Regions from separate parts of the Streptomyces sp. NPDC107498 genome, predicted to be linked through region 1. Evidence: riboswitches for the same ligand, from Rfam matches in the RefSeq annotation. Region 1 holds a riboswitch; each other region holds the start of a gene.
The links. Region 1 has a riboswitch for cyclic di-AMP ahead of ACZ66Z_RS01790 (M23 family metallopeptidase). Riboswitches for the same ligand answer to the same signal wherever they lie in the genome.
Positions count from the first base shown of each region.

Region 2: it holds a riboswitch for cyclic di-AMP, as region 1 does, so the genes downstream of both, ACZ66Z_RS25510 (LysM peptidoglycan-binding domain-containing protein) here and ACZ66Z_RS01790 (M23 family metallopeptidase) in region 1, are expected to answer to the same signal.
Region 3: it holds a riboswitch for cyclic di-AMP, as region 1 does, so the genes downstream of both, ACZ66Z_RS22080 (M23 family metallopeptidase) here and ACZ66Z_RS01790 (M23 family metallopeptidase) in region 1, are expected to answer to the same signal.

Region 1 is NZ_JBVJPE010000001.1:387,635-392,831, forward strand. It holds gene ACZ66Z_RS01775 (STM4012 family radical SAM protein) at 1-27, shown strand, start outside; gene ACZ66Z_RS01780 (STM4011 family radical SAM protein) at 37-897, shown strand; gene ACZ66Z_RS01785 (SGNH/GDSL hydrolase family protein) at 884-1,678, opposite strand; gene ACZ66Z_RS01790 (M23 family metallopeptidase) at 1,842-2,786, opposite strand; cyclic di-AMP (ydaO/yuaA leader) riboswitch at 2,789-2,946, opposite strand; gene ACZ66Z_RS01795 (tyrosine-protein phosphatase) at 3,319-4,140, shown strand; gene ACZ66Z_RS01800 (DUF6126 family protein) at 4,147-4,302, opposite strand; gene ACZ66Z_RS01805 (helix-turn-helix domain-containing protein) at 4,321-4,950, opposite strand; gene ACZ66Z_RS01810 (aspartate aminotransferase family protein) at 5,025-5,197, opposite strand, start outside.
Region 2 is NZ_JBVJPE010000016.1:665-5,861, forward strand. It holds gene ACZ66Z_RS25500 (phosphocholine-specific phospholipase C) at 1-1,851, shown strand, start outside; gene ACZ66Z_RS25505 (DUF6197 family protein) at 1,923-2,525, opposite strand; cyclic di-AMP (ydaO/yuaA leader) riboswitch at 2,933-3,091, shown strand; gene ACZ66Z_RS25510 (LysM peptidoglycan-binding domain-containing protein) at 3,094-3,984, shown strand; gene ACZ66Z_RS25515 (phosphoribosyltransferase family protein) at 3,968-5,197, opposite strand, start outside.
Region 3 is NZ_JBVJPE010000012.1:125,605-130,801, reverse strand. It holds gene ACZ66Z_RS22095 (bifunctional acetate--CoA ligase family protein/GNAT family N-acetyltransferase) at 1-1,240, opposite strand, end outside; gene ACZ66Z_RS22090 (HPr family phosphocarrier protein) at 1,425-1,706, shown strand; gene ACZ66Z_RS22085 (GntR family transcriptional regulator) at 1,838-2,521, opposite strand; gene ACZ66Z_RS22080 (M23 family metallopeptidase) at 2,711-3,481, opposite strand; cyclic di-AMP (ydaO/yuaA leader) riboswitch at 3,494-3,659, opposite strand; gene ACZ66Z_RS22075 (M16 family metallopeptidase) at 3,860-5,197, opposite strand, start outside.

The DNA.
Region 1 (5,197 bases):
GCGATGGCCTCGTACGAGGCGAAGTAGGCGGCGGTCGTGGACCTGACCCTGCTCTACCGCGGCCCGCTCTCCTCCTGCGACTTCGACTGCCCGTACTGTCCCTTCGCCAAGCGCCGGGACAGCCGGGAGCAGTTGCGTGCGGACCGGGCGGCGCTCGAACGGTTCACCGGCTGGGCCGCCGCGCAGACCGGGGACCGGCTGCGGATCCTCTTCACCCCGTGGGGCGAGGGGCTCGTCCGGTCCTGGTACCGGCGGGCGCTGGTCGAGCTGTCCCGGCTGCCGCACGTGGAGCGGGTGGCGATCCAGACCAATCTGAGCTGCCGGACGGAGTGGCTGGCGGAGGCGGACCCGGAGAGCGTGGCCCTGTGGTGCACGTACCACCCGGGGCAGACTCCGTACGAGCGGTTCCTCGCGAAGTGCCACGAGCTGGCGGAGCGGGGCGTCCGGTACAGCGTCGGGGTGGTCGGCCTGCCCGAGCACCGGGAACACGCCCGCCGGCTGCGGGACGCGCTGCCGCCGCACGTCTACCTCTGGGTGAACGCGGCCGAGGGACACACGTACACCGACGCGGAGGCCGAGGGGTGGGCGGAGCTCGACCCGCTGTTCCCGTACAGCCGGCATCCGCACCGCTCGGCGGGGCTGCCCTGCCGCACCGGGGAGTCGGTGGTCTCGGTGGACGGCGGGGGGACGGTGCGGCGCTGCCACTTCGTCAGGGCCGAACTGGGCAACCTGTACGACGGTTCGTACCGTGCCGCGCTGCGTCCCCGCGCCTGCCCCCTCGCCGTCTGCGACTGCCACATCGGCTACGTCCACCTGGAGACGCTGCCGCTGTACGACGTGTTCGCCGGCGGGGTCCTGGAGCGGATCCCCGCCGCGCCACGGCCTACAGGGGCATGAGGTCGGGGCGCTTGGCCCCGACGTGGTCGCCGGAGCTCTCGCCGCGCAGCCGGCGCCCGATCCAGGGCACCAGGTACTCCCGGGCCCAGTGGATGTCGTCGCGGCGCACCTCCAGGGTGCCGCGCGGCGGGACCGGCGGCCAGGGCTGGTCCGGGTCGGCGGGCACGGGCAGGCCGAGGACCTGGGCGGCGCGCAGGGCGACGCGGGTGTGTCCCTCGGGCGAGAGGTGCAGCCGGTCGTCGTCCCAGGCGCGCCTGTCCTGGACGGACTTCAGCGACCACAGGTCGAGGACCGGGCAGCCGTAGCGGTCCGCGACGGCCCGGACGTGACCGTTGTAGGTGGCGATCTTGCCGCGCAGGTGCTTGAGGAGGGTCACCTCGCGGGTGTCGAAGCCGGTGGTCACCATGACGGTGCCGACGGCGGAGGTGAGGTCGGCGACGGCGCGCTCGAAGCGCTCGGCCACGTCGTCCGGGTCCGTCCCGGGGCGGATGATGTCGTTGCCGCCCGCGCAGAAGGTCACCAGGTCGGGGGCGAGTTCCTTCGCCCGCGGGACCTGTTCCGCCACGATCTGGTCGAGGAGGCGCCCGCGTACGGCCAGGTTGGCGTAGCGGAAGGCGTCGTGCTCCGGCAGCTGGTCGGCGAGCAGGACCGCGAAGCGGTCCGCCCAGCCGACGTACGTCCCGTCGGGGCCGGGGTCGCCGACGCCCTCGGTGAAGCTGTCACCGATCGCCGCGTACGACCCGAATGCGTTCTTGTCTTTTGATCTCGAATCGTCTGCCACGGGGGCACATCCTCCCCCTTCGGATGTGACCTACGCGACCGTAAGGAGGGGTTGACGGCGGGTGACATATGCCACCGATAAAGATTCCGCCAAGCCGGAATACGCCGGAGGCCCGGCACCTGGGTGCCGGGCCTCCGGAGGACGAGCAGAGGACGACGGCGCGTCAGATGCTCACGCCGTGCTGGCGGAGGGCGGCCAGCGGGTCGATGTCGGAGCCGTACTCCGGCCCGGTGCGCATCTCGAAGTGCAGGTGCGGGCCGGTGACGTTGCCGGTCGCGCCGGAGAGGCCGATCTGGTCGCCGCCGTTGACGGTCTGGCCGGCGGAGACGGAGATCGAGGAGAGGTGGGCGTACTGCGAGAAGGTGCCGTCGGCGTGCTGGATGACGACCTGGTTGCCGTACGCGCCGCCGTCGCCGGCGGAGTAGACGGTGCCGGGGCCGACCGCGTGGACGGGGGTGCCGGTGGAGGCGATGAAGTCGACACCGGTGTGGTAACCGGAGGACCACATGGAGCCGGACTGGTGGTACGGGGTCGACGTGCCGGCACCGGCGATCGGGGCGACCCAGCCGGAGGAGGAGGTCGTGCCGGCCGACGGGGACGACGAGGTGGCGGCGGCCGGGGCGGCCGGGGCCGAGGAGCGCTCGCTGCCACGGGAGGCGCGGGGGGCGCTGTCACCGTTCTTGGCGGAGCTCCGCTCGCTCTGGTGGTCGGCCTTCGGCGCGGCGGTCCCGGCGGTGTTCTTCGCACCGAGGACGAGCTTCATGCCGGGCAGGATCAGCGAGGGGTCCTCACCGATGACCTGGCGGTTGTCCTTGTACAGCTTCTGCCAGCCGCCCGCGAGGTGGTGCTCGCCGGCGATCTTCGAGAGGTAGTCGCCCCGGACGACGGAGTACGTCTTCGGCGCGGCCTTCGCGTGGGCGGGCGCGACGGTCTCCAGGTGGGCGACGACCTGGGCGGAGGCGGCTGCCGGGGCGGCCTGCTCGGCGGCGTGGGCGCCGGTGGCTCCGAGGAGCGGGAGGGCGACGACGGCGCCGCCGGTACCGGCGGCGGCGATGCCGCGGGTCAGACGGTTGGACTTGGTGCGACGGTGCTTACCCTTCGCGGGCATGGCGAATTCCTCTCCGGCGCCTGCGAGGTGAGCTGTCGGGTTCGGACTGGAGATGTCCGGCCGCGTGTCCACGCGGCTTCACCCCGAGCCGTCCTTCTTCGAAGGGATCGGCGACTTACCTGGGTCCCCCGCTCCTGCCTCGTACGGGTGAGTGCGGATTCCGGTCGGTGGCAGGATTCGGCGGTCCGTCCGGATTGAGCGCGACGCTAGACGAGCGGGTCGGCGCGAACAAGCCACGGTTTTCACGCGCTCCGGAATTCCTCGGCGTCCGGCCGGAATTCCGGTCACCCTCCGTGGATGGCGGCGCTCCGACCTCCTTTTTCCGGGGGGCATTTGGAAAAGACGATCAGGCACGGTCCGTCACGGTTATGACGCTGCTCACGCGCCGATCCTCATCTCCCCCGTAACCAGGGCGGGTTATGCCGAACTCCTCAATACGGACAGATCACCCATTACCGTCCGAGGGGGTGCGTGCCGGGGCCCCCACCCGAGATGATTGCCCCAGGAACCGATCGACAGAACAGGAGCAGCCGTGACGCAGCAGCTGCCGCAGGTCCCGCCCACCGAAGCCGCCGAGCCCGAGCTGACGGGCGTCCGCAACTTCCGGGACGTGGGCGGCCTGCCGACGACGGACGGACGCGCCGTCCGCCCCGGCCGGCTCTTCCGCAGCGGCCACCTCGCCCACGCGACGGAGGACGACGCCGCCTTCCTCGCCTCACTGGGCCTGCACACCGTCTTCGACTTCCGCAACGAGGCGGACCGGAGGATCGAGGGCGCGGACGTCGACCTGCCCGGCGTGCGGAACGTGAACATACCCCTCAACGACCCGGCCGACGGCAAGGAGTTCTGGAAGCTGGTGCGCGACGGCGAGGTCGCGCAGCTGCGGGGGGTCCTCGGCGACGGCAAGGCGGCCGCCCGCATGTCCGACTCGTACCGGAGGATGGTGGTCGAGCGGACGATGGAGCACAGCCGGGTCCTGCACTCCATGGCGGAGGAGAGCGTCCCGGCCCTCATGCACTGCGCGGCCGGCAAGGACCGGGCCGGGCTCGCCGTCGCGATCACCCTGCTCGCGGTCGGGGTCGAGCGGGAGGCCATCGCGGCCGACTACGTGAAGTCGAACGCCCCGCACCGCCGCTACAGGATACGCCGCGGCTCCACCTCCCCGGACGCGATGTCGCCCGAGGTGATGGAGCTGCTGAGCCCGCTCTTCGACGCGCGGGCGGAGTACCTGGGGGCCGCCTTCGAGACGATCGAGGCGACCTGGGGCTCGGTGGACGCCTACCTCGCACAGGGCCTGAAGCTGGCCCCGGAGACCCGCGAGCGCCTGCGGGAGCGGCTGCTCACGGAGGCGTGAGGCCTCCTACCTGCCCTGCGCGCCCATCGCGAAGAGCAGGTAGAGGAAGCCGGCGAAGAGGTGCCCCGCGACCAGGTAGGCGAAGAGGCGGAGCACGAGGCCCCTGGGGAACTTGCCTTCACCGCGCTCCTCGCCGGTGACCGGTACGGACTTCTCGGGCATGTCGGTCCTTTCTGGACGTCAGCGCCGGTGCGGGGACCCGTCGCCGAGGCACAGCTCGGCGACGGGGCTCTGCATCAGGGTGTGGACGAAGAGCAGCTCGGCCCCGCCGGACGTGGCGGCGCCGATCCGGTGCGGGGTCAGCGAGTCGAAGTGCGCGCTGTCCCCGGGGTCGAGGACGTGGACGGCCTCGCCGAGCGCGAGCCGCACCCGCCCCTCCAGGACGTGGATCCACTCCTCGCCGGGGTGGACGCGCACGATGTCGGCCCGGGTGGCGTACGGCACGTGGACCCGCAGGCACTGGAGGGCGCGCCCGGCGCCGCCCGCCTGGCGATAGGTCCAGCCGTCGGCCTCGACGGGTTCGGAGCGGTCGGCCCGGACGACGGGGTCGCGCTCGACGGGCGTCTCGCCCAGGAGCTCGGAGACCGTCGTACCGTAGATGCGGGACAGGGCCAGCAGCATCGGCAGCGAGGGCTGCCGGTTCCCCGTCTCCAGGCGCGAGAGGTGGGCCGGCGAGAGGCCTGCCCGCTGGGCGGCGGCCTCCAGGGTGAGCCCCCGGCGGCGGCGCAGGGCCCGCAGCTGCGGGGCGACGTCGGGCAGGACGCCGGGGGTGGCGGGGTCCGGGGAGGTGTCCCCGGGGACGTGGTCCATGCGTCCATTCCGCCAGGATCGTGCCTCTGAGGCAAGTTTCTTGCCTCAGAGGCAAAATCGACGTCGAGAACCGGTCAGCGTTGCGCGACCGCCTGCCTGACCAGCGTCTTCCCGAAGTCCCACATCAGCCCGCCGCCGCCGTGGGCGTCGTCCATGACCGCGGTGAAGGCGGTGACGAACCGGTCCACGTCCGCCTCGTCGATGACCAGCGGCGGGATCAGCTTGATCACCTCCAGGTGGTCCCCGG
Region 2 (5,197 bases), on a different contig from region 1:
GGCACCCTGAAGGGCGTGCGGGGCTTCGGCGACCGCGCCGCCGGCAACCTGCCCGGCGGTTGGGGCACGTTCAACCAGCCCAACTGGGGAGGCCGCCAGTACCCCTGGAAGCTCAGCGCCACGCCACCGGCCGGCGGCGTGGACGGCGAGACCCTCGCACAGTGCAACGGCGACCTGCCGCACAGCTGGACCTCTCAGCACGCCGCCTGGAACAAGGGGCGCCTCGACAACTGGGTCACGGGCGTGGGCAACACCCGGACGCTCGGTCACCTCGACCGCGGGGACATCCCGTTCCACTACGCGCTCGCCGACCACTACACGATCTGCGACGCGTACTTCTGCTCGACGCTGAGCGCCACGGGCCCCAACCGCACGTTCCTGTGGAGCGGGAAGGTCGACGCCTCCAGCAAGGACGGCGGCGACGAGTCGGGCCTCACCTGGGAGACGTACGCCGAGGCGCTCCAGCGCGCCGGCGTGAGCTGGAAGGTCTACCAGAACGCCCAGGACAACTACGGCGACAACGGCCTCGCGTACTTCAAGAAGTTCACCGACGCACGGCCCGGCGATCCGCTGTACGACCGGGGCATGGGCTCGGTTCCGAAGGTGACGGGCTCGACGCCGGACGACATCGCCGCGGCGATCCGCGCCGATGTCGTCGCGGGGACCCTGCCGCAGGTGTCGTGGGTGGTCGCGAACGAGGCCTTCTCGGAGCACCCTTACGCCCCTCCGGGGGACGGAGCCCACTTCGTCGACCTCGTCTACCGTGCCCTGGCCGCCGATGCCGAGGTGTTCGACTCCACGGTGCTGTTCCTCAACTACGACGAGAACGACGGCTTCTTCGACCACGTGCCGCCGCCGGTCGCCCCTCCGGGCACGGCGGGCGAGTACCTCGACGGCGTGCCGATCGGCCTGGGCTTCCGCGTCCCGATGATCGTCATGTCCCCGTGGACCCGGGGCGGATGGGTGAGCTCCGAGGTCTTCGACCACACGTCGGTGCTGCGCTTCCTGGAGAGCTGGACGGCGGCGCTCGGCACCCCGGCCACCTGTCCGAACATCAGCGCCTGGCGGCGGAAGGTCACCGGCGACCTGACCGGGGTCTTCGACTTCGCCCACCCGGTGTACGGAGTGCCCGCCGGCCTTCCGTCCACGGCGAAGGTGATCGGGCAGGCCACCTGCGGCCCGCTGCCGAACCCGGCGCCGCAGAACAACGCGCTGCCCGCCCAGGAGTCCGGCACCCGCCCCGCGCGCGCCCTGCCGTACCAGGTGAACGGCAACCTCGACCGCTTCGAGTTCGGCGCCGCGGGCAAGATCCTCGCCTGGTTCTCCATGACCAACCGGGGCGCGGAGGCCAAGCGGTCGGCGCACTTCTCGATCCACCCGCACCAGTACCGGGACACCGCCGCCTGGCAGTACACCGTCGATCCCGGCGGCACGGCCACCGACTACTTCAACATCGGGCTCGGCTCGGGGTCCGGGAAGTACGACATCTCGATGATGGGCCCGAACCGCTTCCTGCGCCGCTTCATCGGGGACGCCTCCAAGGCGGGCAAGGCCGTCGAGGTGGCGGCCCGGTTCGCACCCGAGTCGGGAACGGGCAGGACGGCCCTGTGGTTCACGATGACCAACTCCTCGGCCGGGCCCGTCACCTTCACGATCCGCTCGAACGCCTACCGCTCGGACGGCCCGTGGACGTACACGGTTCCGGCGAACTCCCGTCGCGAGGACTTCTTCAACGCGGTGGCGTACAACGGCGGCTGGTACGACTTCACGATCACCGCCGACATCGACGGGAGCTGGTCGCGCCGGTACACCGGCCACATCGAGACCGGAGCCCCGAGCGTCAGCGGCTGACCCCTCCCCCGCGCGCCGGGCGGCAGCGGCCTTCCGGTCACCGCTGCCGCCCGGCACCGGGCGGCACGGCATCAGCGCCCGGCGTGCGCGGCGCGGCGGACCGTGGCGTCGAGGAGGGCCACCGCGTCGGCCCCGGTGCGGCCGGGGGCCCGGTTCCACGGCCCGATCAGCCCCTGCCACCCGCGTGACCGCAGCTCGGTCATGACCCAGGCGGCCGCCTCGTTCATGGTGTCGGCGCTGCCGTAGCCGAGCCGGTGGGCGGCGAGGAGGGCCCCGCAGACGCACCGGGCGCCGCGTGCGTCCCGCAGCTTGTACGGGGCGTTCTGCCAGCCCCATTCCGTCAGCACCAGGCGCGCGTAGCCGAGGTGGACCGAGGGGCGGAGCTCGGCCTGTCCGATGCGGCGCCAGGTGTGCAGCCGGTCCGGCAGCACGGCGCCGAGCCGTCCCGGGATGCGGCGCTCGACGGGGAGCTCCGGGGGCAGGGCGGCCAGGGCGTCGGCCACGAGCCGGTCCACCGGCACGCTGAGCAGGGCCCGCCAGCCCTCCTCGACCGGCGGCGACTCCTGGGGGGCGGTCCAGTCCGTGACGATCCGCTGCCAGGTGGCGCTCTCGAAGAGGGCGGCCGCCTCGCGGTCGAGGGCGTCGGGGCTGAGCAGGGAGGCGGAGGGCGGCATGGGGATGTCTCCTGGGTCGACTCCCCCCATCCTTCAAGATGGAATGTCGGTTTTGCCGCTTTCACCCTCACGCGGAGAGTCGTCGACCTCGCGACACCCCTCGCCTTCTCGGCGAACAACTCATCACATGAATTATCACCCCATTCACCCATGAAAGGAACTACATACCAAATAGGACATTCCGCTTCGCGTGACGCGACTCACTCGCACGGCTCGACGATTCTGCGGCCTTCTCCCCCGCCCCGTACCGGGCAAGGAAGTTCGACGCCCACCGGACGGCGTCGATCTTGAATCATCCGAATTCCGTGATCCATTTCCGCATACCCGGGACCCTCTCCCCTTGTTATCCGTCGCATTACTGGCCTACGGTCACCTCCATTCGAGCGGAACGCCCAATCCTGCCGCCGCTCGGTAAAACTCCCTTTTCACCCGACGGCAGGAGCGGGGGACCCACGAATACGCCGGTCCGGAATCCGGAACGGCTCGGGGTGAAGCCGCGTGCGCGCGGCCGGACATCTCCCGTCCGAACCCGACAGCTCACCCCGCAGGCGCCGGAGAGGAAACCGTCATGCCTGCTCACGGTAAGCACCGCCGCCCCCGCCGCAGCCCCGTCTCCCGGGGCCTCGCCCTGGTCGGTACGGGTGGCGCCGCACTCACCCTGCCGCTCATCGCCCCGGCCGTCGCCGGCGCCGCGCCCGTGTCCGGCGCCCCGGAGATCGCCGCCCAGTCCCTCGCCGCTCCCGCCGCGCAGACCGCCGCCAAGGCCCCCGCCGCCCCGGCCACCGTGCGCACGTACACCGTCGTGAGTGGTGACTCGCTTTCCCTGATCGCCCGCAAGAAGGGAATTCGGGGGGGCTGGAAGAGCCTTTACAGCGCCAACAAGAGCGTCGTGGGTGACGACCCGTCACTCATTCACCCCGGTCTCGAACTGACGATTCGTCGGGATTCCGCCAAGGCCGCCCCCGCCCAGCCGAAGGCGAAGAAGTCCGCCACGACCGAACGGGCGAGCCGCTCCGAGCGCCGGTCGGCCGCTCCCGCCGTCGCCACCGGCACGGGCGCCTCCGCCGCGCAGGCCGTCCCGGCCGTCGCCGCCGCCCCCTCCGCCGGCAAGGCGGCCCCCGCCGCCGCCACGAACTACGCCGACAACCTCGACGGCTGGATCCGGGAGTCCCTGGCCATCATGGGCCAGCACGGCATCCCCGGCTCCTACGACGGGATCCTCCGCAACGTCATGCGCGAGTCGTCCGGAAACCCCCAGGCCATCAACCTCTGGGACTCCAACGCGGTCGCCGGCACCCCCTCCAAGGGCCTGCTCCAGGTCATCGAGCCGACCTTCCTCGCCTACCACGTGCCCGGCACGTCCATGGACCTGTTCGACCCGGTCGCCAACATCACCGCCGCCTGCAACTACGCGGCCGACCGCTACGGCTCCATCGACAACGTCAACTCGGCGTACTGACCCCCTGCCGCCGGAAGTGCTCGGCGAACCAGGAGGTGGCGAGGTCCGCCACCTCCTCCAGGGCGCCCGGCTCCTCGAAGAGGTGGCCGGCGCCGCCCACCACGGCGAGCCGGTTCTCGCAGCGCAGCAGGGCCAGGGCCCGTCGGTTGAGGTCCAGGACCACCGCGTCCGCGCCGCCCACCACCAGGAGCGTCGGGGCGCGCACCCGTGCCAGGTGCTCGGCCGCGAGGTCCGGCCGGCCGCCCCGCGAGACGACGGCGCCCACCGGGGAGGCGGGGTCGGCGGCCGCCCACAGCGCGGCGGCCGCGCCCGTGCTCGCGCCGAAGTACCCGAGCGGGAGCCCCGCGCTCCCGGGCCTCCCGGCCAGCCACTCCGTGGCCCCGGCGAGCCGCCCGGCGAGGAGCGGGGCGTCGAAGACGTGCTCCCGGTCCTCCGCCTCCGTCTCGGTCAGCAGGTCGAAGAGGAGCGCCCCGAGACCCGCCCGGTTGAGCACCCCGGCGACCGCCCGGTTCCGGGGACTGTGGCGGCTGCTGCCACTGCCGTGGGCGAACAGGACGATGCCGCCGGCGTCCTCGGGCACCGCGAGCCGTCCGCCGAGGGTGACGCCCCCGGAGACCGTGATCCGCACCTCCGTGTCCTGCACGACGGGGTCCCGGGCGGCCCTGCTCCGGTCCAGGCAGGCGATGACCTCGGCGTCCGGGGTCTGTGAGAAGTCCCCGTAGAACTGACCGATCGCGAAGAAGAGATCCGGCGCGTGCACACTGACGGTCTCGTCGGCCTCGCCGCCGACACGGGCCGTCCAGCCCCGCGGTGCCACCGGGACGGCGAGGACGATCCGGGCGGCGCCCCGGGCCCGGACCACCCGGCAGGCCGCCAGCGCCGTGGCCCCCGTCGCCAGCCCGTCGTCGACCACCACGACCGTCCGCCCGTCGAGGGGCACGGTGGACCGGCTGCCCCGGTAGCGCCGGGCGCGCTGGTCGAGCTCGGCGTGCTCGCGCTCCTCCACCGCGGCGAGGTCGCGGCCGCCCACACGGGTCTCGCGGAGCACCCGCTCGTTGAGCACCCGTACGCCTCCCTCCCCGAGCGCCCCCATCGCGAGTTCCGGCTGGTTCGGCACGCCGAGCTTCCGTACCAGACAGATGTCGAGTGGCGCGTCGAGGGCGTCGGCGACCTCCGCGGCCACCGGCACGCCGCCCCGTGGAAGCCCGAGGAC
Region 3 (5,197 bases), on a different contig from region 1:
AGACGTCGGCGCGGTTGCCGGCCGAGATGAAGGAGGAGAGTCCGGCGCCGCGCCGGTGCAGTCCGGCGAGGAGCGCGATCCCGATGGCGCCGGACTGGGTGAAGAGCCCGATCCGCCCGGCTCCCGGCATCTGCGGGGCGAGGGAGGCATTGAGCCGGACCCCGTCGGCGGTGTTGATGATCCCGAAGGCGTTGGGTCCGATGATCCGCATGCCGTACGAGCGGGCCTGCCGCACGAGCGCGCGCTGGCGCTCGCGGCCGGCGGCCCCGCTCTCGGCGTATCCGGCGGAGAGCACGACGAGGCCGCGCACCCCGTGTCGGCCGCAGTCCGCGACGGCCTCGGGGACCCGCTCGGCGGGGACGGCGACGACGGCCAGGTCCACCGGTTCGCCGATGGCGCCGACGGAGGGGTGGGCGGGGACGCCGTCGAGCCCGGTCCCTCCGGTGAGCGCGGCGTTCACCGCGTACACCCGTCCCGTGAAGCCGGCGCCGAGGAGGTTGCGGAGCACGGTCCGGCCGACGCCGCCCGGCGCGCGTCCGGCGCCGACGACGGCGACGGACCGGGGGGTGAGGAGGCGCTGCACGGAGCGCGCCTCGGCGCGCTGCTCCCGCGCGCGCTGGACGGCGAGGGAGCGGTCGGTCGGTTCCAGGTCGAGGTGGAGGCGGACGGAGCCGTCCTCGAAGCTGCGCTTCTGGGTGTAGCCCGCGTCGGTGAAGACCTTGATCATCTTGGTGTTGGCGGGGAGCACCTCGGCGGCGAAGCGCCGGACGCCCCGCTCGCGCGCGACCGCCGCGATGTGTTCGAGCAGCGCGGAGGCGACGCCCCTCCCCTGGTGCGCGTCCTGGACGAGGAAGGCGACCTCGGCCTCGTCGGCCGGGGCCGAGGCGGGCCGTCCGTGCTCGTTGATGCGGTCGTAGCGCACGGTGGCGATGAACTCGCCGCCGACGGTCGCGGCGAGCCCGACCCGGTCCACGAAGTCGTGGTGGGTGAAGCGGTGGACGTCCTTGGCGGACAGGCGCGGGTAGGGGGCGAAGAAGCGGTAGTACTTCGACTCGTCCGAGACCTGCTCGTAGAAGCTGACGAGCCGGTCGGCGTCGTCGGCCGTGATGGGTCTGATGCGCGCGGTGCCGCCGTCGCGGAGCACCACGTCCGCCTCCCAGCGGTCGGGGTAGGCGTGCTCCGGCGGGGCCGGGGATGCCGCTGGTTCCGCCGCTTCCGACTGCTCCGACGCGCTCTGCATGGGGCCAGCCTACGGCCGCGACACGACCGCGGCACCGGTCGCGGCGCGGCCGTGCGCGATGCAGGGTGTTGCAAGGTAGGGAGGCCGAAGGGCGGTCCGGTCCGGGCCGGAGGTCGGCGTGAGCACCGCGCAACCCGTGAGAGACTGGTCTAGACAACCCGCTTGAGACTTGAAGGGCAACACCATGGCTGAGCGCCGCGTCAACGTCGGCTGGGCCGAGGGCCTGCACGCCCGCCCCGCGTCCATCTTCGTCCGTGCCGCCACGGCTTCCGGCGTGCCGGTGACGATCGCCAAGTCCGACGGCAACCCCGTGAACGCCGCCTCCATGCTCGCGGTGCTCGGTCTGGGCGCGCAGGGCGGCGAGGAGATCGTCCTCGCCTCGGAGGCCGACGGCGCCGAGGCCGCGCTCGACCGCCTGGCGAAGCTGGTCGCCGAGGGCCTGGACGAGCTGCCCGAGACCGTCTGACCCCGGTCCCCGCACGACGAATGGCCGCGCCCCGGAATTCCCGGGGACGCGGTCATTCGCTTTTCTCCGCCCCTTTCCGGGCAGCACGAAAATCCGGCCCGAATGCCTGTTCTTTGTATACGACGGGCGTGTTAATTCCGGGCGCCCGTCGTGTTGACCGCGTGTTGCGAAACCCTCACACGGCCCCGCTCCGGATTCTTCGGCCGGTGCAGCGCCAGCGAACGCTCCGCGTGCAGCGCGGTCAGCGCCCGCGCCCGTTCGGCGTCGCCTCGCGCCACGGCGTCCACGATCGCGCCGTGCTCGGCCCAGGCCTCGACCGGCTGGGCGGGCTGCTCCACGACGTGCGTCCAGGCGATCTTGTGCCGCAGCTGGGTGAGCAGCGCCGTGAGGGCCGGGCTCCCGGAGGCCTGCGCGAGGGTCTCGTGGAACCAGCCGCCGAGCGAGCGCAGGTCCTCGGCCCGGCCTCGCCTGGCCCGCTCCTGACCCAGCCTGACCAGGCCGCGCAGCACCCTGAGGTGCGCCTCGGTGCGCCGCTGCGCGGCCCGGGCGGCGCCCAGCGGTTCCAGCAGCGCCCGCATGTCGAGGAGATCGGCGGCCTCCTGCTCGGTCGGCTCGGCGACCTGGGCCCCCGCGTGACGGCGGGTGACGACGAAGCCCTCGGACTCCAGGGTGCGCAGCGCCTCGCGGATCGGGACCCGGGAGACCCCGTACCGGCGGGCGAGCTGCTCCTCGGCCAGTCGAGCCCCCCGCTCGAACACGCCGGAGACGATGTCGTCCCGGATCGCCGTGCATACCGAGTGCGCGGGAATGCGCATGTCCGACCTCCGCCTTGGTGCGCGCGAGACAATTCGAGCGGCGCCTGTTCTGCACCGGTCTTCGACTCTATTGCAGCACGCCGGAATTTCCGATGCCCCGACGGAATCCACGACCGCTTTCCGGCCGACGAAAAGCCCCGGCTCAGTACGAGCCGGGGCTTTTGCGACGCGGTGCGCGGCGGGGCCGGGTCAGACGTTGACGCCGCGGGCGCGGAGGTAGGCGATCGGGTCGATGTCCGAGCCGTACTCGGGGCTCGTGCGCGCCTCGAAGTGGAGGTGCGGGCCGGTGGAGTTGCCGGTCGAGCCCGAGATGGCTATCTGCTGGCCCGGCTCGACGGTCTGGCCGACGTAGACCCCGATGGAGGAGAGGTGCCCGTACTGGGTGTACGTGCCGTCGTTCATCCGGATGACGATGTTGTTGCCGTACGCGCCGCCCCAGCCGGCCTCGACGACGGTGCCGGAGCCGACGGAGACGACCCGGCTGCCGTAGGCGGCGTGGAAGTCGATGCCGGAGTGGCTGCCGGAGGACCAGAGCGAGCCACCGGTCTTGTAGCCGGTGGAGACGTACGAGCCGGCGACGGGGAGCTGGAAGGAGGCCAGACGGCGGCGCTCGGCCGCGCGGGCGGCGCGCTCGCGCTCCAGGCGGACCTCCTTGGCGCGGGCCTCGGCCTTGCGCTTCGCCTCGGCCTCGGCCTTCGCCTTGGCGATGGCCTCGACGGCCTCCTGCTCCTGGGCGGCCGCCTGGGCGTTGATCCGGTCGACGAGCGACTCCTCGGTGATCACCTGGGTGAGACCGGTGTCCTCGAGGGAGCGGTTGTCCGTGTCGGCGGCGAGCGCCGGGGAGGCGAGGGTTCCGATGACGCCGGTGGTGGCGAGCGTCGCGGCGCCGGCGATGCCCACGCTGCGGCGCGCCATCCGGCTCGGAGCACGATGCTTCCCGGTGGCACGGGTGAACGCCATGTAGGGGTTGGTCCTTTCCTTCCCTCTCGCCTACCGGGTTAGCTGACGGGTTCGGAGCAGGAAGGTCTCCTACGGGCCCCTCCGTACGAGACGAAGGCGCCCGATTCACCCCAGGGACTGCGTGCGGGTCCCCGGCTCCCCAGGCTCGCGCCTGACGGGGACTCGGCGATGGCTGTCCGATGCCGCGGGTGCGGCACGTGCAACTGACGGACAGCCGCCCCGACGCTATGCGGATCGTCTTTCAATCACCAACCGGACACGGGTTTTGTAAGACATGCCACAGGGCAAACGATCACCCTCAACCGCAATCCGGACAAAGCGGAGGACCCCGACGAACCATGCCGTCGGGGCCCACCCGTTGTCGTCCCGGGGCCGGAATCAGCCCGTCACGACGGTCACTTCACCGATGCCGAGCGCGCGCACCGGCTCCGCGATCTGCGCCGCGTCGCCGACGAGCACGGTGACGAGCCGGTCCACCGGGAAGGCGTTGACCACGGCGGCCGTCGCCTCGACGGTGCCGGTCTCGGCCAGGCGCGCGTACAACTGGGCCTGGAAGTCGTCCGGGAGGTGCTGCTCGACCTGGTCGGCGAGCGTCCCGGCGACCGAGGCGGCCGTCTCGTACTTGAGGGGCGCCACCCCGACGAGGTTCTGCACGGCCGTCTCGCGCTCCGCGTCGGTGAGGCCCTCGGCGGCGAGCGTGCGCAGCACCTTCCACAGGTCCTCGAGGGCCGGACCGGTGTTGGGGGTGTCGACGGATCCGCTGATGGCGAGCATCGAGGCGCCGTTCCCCTCGGCGTCCGAGCGGAGCACCTGGCCGAAGGCCCGCACGCCGTACGTGTAGCCCTTCTCCTCGCGCAGGACCCGGTCCAGACGGGAGGTCAGGGTGCCGCCGAGGCAGTACGTGCCGAGGACCTGGGCCGGCCAGACGCGATCGTGCCGGTCGGGTCCGATCCGGCCGATCAGCAGCTGCGTCTGGACGGCGCCGGGACGGTCCACGACGACGACCCGCCCGGTGTCGTCGGCGGTGATCGGCGGCATCGGGAGCGGCTCGGCCGGCTCGCCGGTCCAGGCGCCCAGCGTCTCGGCGAGGACCTTGTCGAGGTCGACGCCGGTCAGGTCGCCGACGACCACCGCGGTGGCCGTGCCCGGCCGGACGTGCGCCTCGAAGAAGGCGCGGACGGCGGCGGCGTCGATCGCGGCGACCGTCTCCTCGGTGCCCTGGCGCGGCCGGGAGATCCGGGACTCCGCCGGGAACAGCTCCTTGGAGAGCTGCTTGGCCGCGCGGCGCGCCGGGTTGGCCGTCTCGTGCGGGATCTCGTCGAGACGGTTGCGCACCAGGCGCTCGATCTCGGTGTCCAGGAACGCCGGGGCGATCAGGGCCTCGGAGAGCAGGCCGAGCGCCTTGGGCAGCCGGGAGACCGGGACCTCCAGGGAGACCCGTACGCCCGGGTGGTCGGCGTGCGCGTCGAGCGTGGCGCCGCAGCGCTCCAGCTCGGCCGCGAACTCCTCGGCGCTGTGCTGGTCGGTGCCCTCGGAGAGCGCGCGGGCCATGACGGTGGCGACACCGTCGAGACCGGCGGGCTCGGCGTCCAGCGGGGCCGGCAGGAAGACCTCCACGGCGACGACCTGCTGGCCGGGACGGTGGCTGGTGAGCACGGTCAGGCCGTTGTCCAGCTTCCCGCGGTCCGGGGCCGGGAAGGCCCACGGCCTGGCGGC